DNA from 2 places in the Streptomyces sp. NPDC058674 genome. Region 2 is predicted to be linked to the other one. Evidence: predicted binding sites of a transcription regulator. Region 2 holds the regulator's gene; the other holds the start of a gene.

Region 1 (2,449 bases), on a different contig from region 2:
GCGAGCGCCTCCGGGATGGCCTCCAGGACGTTGGCGGTGGCCAGGAAGACCACGTCGCTGAGGTCGAGCTCGACCTCCAGGTAGTGGTCGCGGAAGGTGTGGTTCTGCGCCGGGTCGAGCACTTCCAGCAGGGCGGCCGCGGGGTCGCCGCGGAAGTCGGAGCCCACCTTGTCGATCTCGTCGAGGAGCACCACCGGGTTCATGGACCCGGCTTCCCTGATGGCCCGTACGATCCGGCCCGGCAGGGCGCCGACGTAGGTGCGGCGGTGGCCGCGCACCTCGGCCTCGTCCCGCACGCCGCCCAGCGCGACCCGGACGAACGTGCGGCCCATTGCGTGGGCCACGGATTCACCCAAGGAGGTTTTTCCGACCCCAGGAGGTCCGACGAGCGCGAGCACGGCGCCGCCGCGGCGGCCGCCGATCACGCCCATGCCGCGCTCGCCGCGCCGCTTGCGCACGGCGAGGTACTCGGTGATGCGGTCCTTCACGTCGCTCAGCCCGGCGTGCTCGGCGTCGAGCACGGCGCGGGCGCCCCGGATGTCGTACGCGTCCTCGGTCCGCTCGTTCCAGGGCAGTTCGAGGACGGTGTCGAGCCAGGTGCGGATCCAGGAGCCCTCGGGGCTCTGATCGCTGGCCCGCTCCAGCTTCTCGACCTCCTTGAGCGCGGCCTCGCGCACCTTCTCGGGGAGGTCGGCGGCCTCGACGCGGGTGCGGTAGTCGTCGGACTCCTCGCCGTCCTTCTCGCCGTTCAGCTCGCGCAGTTCCTTGCGTACGGCCTCCAGCTGGCGGCGGAGCAGGAATTCGCGCTGCTGCTTGTCGACCCCGTCCTGGACGTCCTTGGCGATGGACTCGGCGACGTCCTGCTCGGCGAGGTGGTCGCTGAGCGCCTTGACGGCGAGCCTCAGCCGGGCGACGGGGTCGGCCGTCTCCAGCAGTTCCACCTTCTGGGCCAGCGTCAGGAAGGGCGAGTAGCCGGAGTTGTCGGCGAGGGCGGAGACGCCCTCGATCTGCTGGACGCGGTCCACGACCTGCCAGGCCCCGCGCTTCTTGAGCCAGCTGGTGGCGAGCGCCTTGTACTCGGTGACGAGTTCGGCGACGGCGCCGGGCAGCGGGTCGGGCACCTCCTCGTCGACGGTCTCCCCCTCGACCCAGAGCGCGGCTCCGGGTCCGGTGGTGCCGGCGCCGATGCGGACCCGGCTCCGGCCGCGGATGAGCGCCCCGGGGTCGCCGTCGGACAGCCGCCCGACCTGCTCGACGGTTCCGAGGACGCCGGTGGCCGCGTACGTCCCGTCGACCCGCGGCACGAGCAGCACCTGGGGCTTTCCGGTGCCGGCGGCGGCCTGGGCCGCTTCCACGGCGCCGCGCACCTCCGCGTCGGAGAGGTCCAGCGGTACGACCATCCCCGGCAGCACGACCTCGTCGTCGAGCGGCAGTACGGGCAGGGTGAGCGTGACGGACGTCGAAGCCATGATTTTCCCTCCGGCAGTGAAGTTGAGCTATGCCGACTCAATGCAGCTGCGCCGCCCGATGTTCCCCACGGCCCGTTCGCCCGGGGCGAACGGGCCGGAGGGGTACCGCTCCAGGGCCTCGTGCCAGGGCCTCGGACTGGAGCCCCGGGCTAGGGGAGGAGGCCGTCGGCGGCCAGGCCCTTGCGGACCGCCTCGCCGAGGGCCTGGACCGCGGACAAGGGGCGGACCATCACCGTCAGCTCCTTGATCAGGCCGTCCCCGTCGAACTGGAAGAGGTCCAGCCCGTGGATCTGCCGGCCGTTCACCACGGCCCGGAAGATCAGGATCTCCGACGGGGCCCGCTCCCCGCCGTCCCCGCCGGTCTCGGCCGTGCCCTCCAGCTGTCCGACGTAGCGGAAGTCCTCGAAGGTGCGCAGCAGGACCCCGAGGAGCCCGAGCACCGCGGGCCGGCCCTCGAAGGGGGTGAACGTGACGGGGCTGTAGAGGCGGACGTCCTCGGTGAACAGCCCCGCCATGGCGGCGAGGTCGCGCGCCTCGACGGCCGCGCGGAAGCGTGCGGTGGTGGTGTCAGCGGTGTCCATGAACCCTCCTGGTACTCAAGAATGTGATTAGTCATATTCTTGAGTAGGATGCGGGTGCGGACAAGGGAGCGGGTGGAGGGAGTGCCTCGATGGCGTTGAGACATGCCGTACTGGCGGCGCTGCTGGACGGGGAGTTCAGCGGTTACGAGCTGGCCAAGGCCTTCGACCTGGGGGTGGCGAACTTCTGGCACGCCCTGCCCCAGCAGCTCTACGCCGAGTTGGCCAAGCTGGAGGCGGACGGGCTGGTCACGGGCCGCCAGGTGGTGCAGGAGACCCGCCCCAACAAGCGGCTCTTCCGGGTCACCGACGCCGGGCTCGCCGAGCTGGAGCGCTTCGCGGCGGCCCCGTCGAAGCCCTCGTTCATCCGGGACGACCTCCTCGTGAAGGTCCAGGGCATCG
Region 2 (2,449 bases):
TGTACATGGTCGACGTTGTCCTCACTTGATGGATTCCTCTCCCCCGCATCTCAGACGATGACTGATCGAGCCACGCCATTGCCACCGTGGCGATGCATCATGTTCCTGTACATGCAGGACCCTGGGGGTGGGAGATTTGCCGACTATGCGCATAAACCAGACACATCCCCATGCGGTGACGGCCCTGTGCGACCTCGGGGCCGAGCTGTACGCAAGTGCGCTCAGCTCTGGTCGAATCGCCCGCGAAGAGGTCGAGCAGGTGCCCTGCCTGCTGGAATTCGCGCTGCTGCACCCTGATCCGGACGACGACAACTGGCTCCGCCCGGTTCCACCCTCGGTGGCATTGGCTCAACGCCTCCACCCGCTGGAAAGGGAGATCCTGCAACGCAGGCGCTCTTCCATCGAGCTTACCGAAGCATTTGAGCCATTTATGGCCATCAGCGCGCTGACCCCCGCACCCACGCACGCGATCACCGTGCTGGAGGGATTCAACAGGATCAACGCGGCGCTGAACGTCGCGACCGCCGAGTGCCAGGGCGAAATGCTCACCATCCAGCCGGGCGGCGGGCGTTCCGAGCACATTCTCAACCAGGCGATCGAGCGGGACCAGCCGCTCATCCGACGCGGCGTCAGCATGCGCACCCTCTACCAGCACACCGTCCGGCACAGCCGCGGCACGATGGCCTACGTCGACCGGATGGCCAGCGGGAAGGTCGAGATCCGGACGTTGGAGGAGCTGGTCGAGCGGCTCATCATCTGTGACGAATCGGTCGCTTTCATACCGGCCAGCGACGACCAGCAGATCGCCCTGGAGCTCCGCCACCCGGCCCTCGTGCGCTATCTGGTGCGCGTCTTCGAGCAGCTGTGGCGCCGGGCGACCCCGCTCAACGAGCAGATCCCCTACGACCCCACGCCCTCGGGCATCTCCGGCGTGCAGCGCTCCATCGCCCAGCTCCTCGTCGAAGGGCACGTGGACGAGGCCATCGCCCGTCGGCTGGGCATGAACGTCCGCACCTGCCGTGCGCACATCGCCAAGCTCGCCACCGCCCTGGGCAGCGGCAGCCGGGCCCAACTGGGCTACCTCATCGCCCAGTCGGGCATCCTCGGCCGGGTATCGGGCCCCGCCCGGGAGCCGCGGCTCTGACGGCGCCCGCGCCCGTACGCCGAAGGCCCCGCCGGCGGACCGGGCGGGGCCTTCGCACACATCGCGCGCGGACGGTTCGGTCCGGCGGTCCGTTCAGTCCAGCGGACGCTTGGGCGTGGGACGCCACACGACCAGGGCGCTGCCGGGCCGCGGCGGCTGGTACGGGACCAGGTCGCGCCGGTACGAGGCGTGCACCTGCGCCTCGCGGGCCTGGAGCGTGGCCGCCGCGCCGTCCACCGCGGCGGAGAGCTCGGCCACGCGCTGCTGGAGCGCGGCGACCTGGTTCTCCAGCTCGATGATCCGCTTGATGCCGGCGAGGTTGATGCCCTCGTCCTGGGACAGCGCCTGCACCGTGCGGAGCAGCTCGATGTCGCGGGCCGAGTACCGCCGGCCGCGGCCGGCCGTACGGTCCGGGGAGACGAGGCCGAGCCGGTCGTACTGCCGCAGGGTCTGCGGATGCAGACCCGAGAGCTGGGCGGCCACCGAGATCACGTAGACCGGGGTCTCGTCGGTGAGCTGGTACGCCCCACCCAGACGGGAGGACTGTCGTCGGCGGCCGTCCATCTCATGCTCCCTTCGCGGACTCGAACAGGGCGGAGCGCGGGTCTTCCGACTCCGTCGCCTCGCGGTAGGTCTCCAGCGCCTCGCGCGCCTTGTCCGACAGCTCTGCCGGAACGGCGATCTCCACCGTCACCAGCAGGTCGCCGCGGGTGCCGTCCTTGCGGACCGCTCCCTTGCCGCGGGCCCGCATGGTCCGGCCGCCGGGGGTGCCCGCCGGCAGCTTCAGCGTCACCGAGGGGCCGTTCAGGGTCGGGACCTTGATCTCGGCGCCCAGGGCCGCCTCGGCGAAGGTCACCGGGACGGTGACCGTCAGGTTGTCGTCCTTGCGGCCGAACACCGGGTGGGAGTCGACGTGCACGACGACGTAGAGGTCACCCCCGGGACCTCCGCGCTCGCCCGGCGCACCCTTGCCGCGCAGCCGGATCCGCTGGCCGTCGGAGACGCCCGCCGGAATCCGGACCTGCATGGTGCGCGAGGAGCGGGCGCGCCCGCTGCCCTTGCAGATGTCGCAGGGGGTCTCCGCGATCAGGCCGCGGCCCTTGCAGTCCGCACAGGGGTCGGTCAGCGAGAAGCCGCCGCCGCTGCCCCGCGAGACCTGGCCGGTGCCGACGCAGGTCGGGCACACCCGGGGGGTGCCGTTCTTGTCGCCGGTGCCCGAACAGGCCTTGCAGGGGGACTGGGAGGACATCCGGAGCGGGACCGTGGCCCCGTCCACCGCCTCCGTGAAGGAGAGGGTGACCTCCG

Evidence for each region. The regulator HspR, encoded in region 2, represses chaperone genes until heat shock. The targets are predictions, from matches to a motif close to TTGAGNNNNNNNNNCTCAA.
Region 1: lon (endopeptidase La) is a predicted target of HspR. The motif match lies at 1,492-1,510, and genes of this name have one in related genera.

What each region holds. Positions count from the first base shown of each region.
Region 1 covers NZ_JBHXSC010000005.1:10,456-12,904, forward strand. Annotated here, with positions in the region: gene lon (endopeptidase La) at 1-1,469, opposite strand, end outside; gene ACFWU6_RS04135 (nuclear transport factor 2 family protein) at 1,619-2,050, opposite strand; gene ACFWU6_RS04140 (PadR family transcriptional regulator) at 2,140-2,449, shown strand, end outside.
Region 2 covers NZ_JBHXSC010000009.1:112,081-114,529, forward strand. Annotated here, with positions in the region: gene ACFWU6_RS07670 (helix-turn-helix transcriptional regulator) at 146-1,144, shown strand; gene ACFWU6_RS07675 (heat shock protein transcriptional repressor HspR) at 1,238-1,708, opposite strand; gene dnaJ (molecular chaperone DnaJ) at 1,710-2,449, opposite strand, start outside.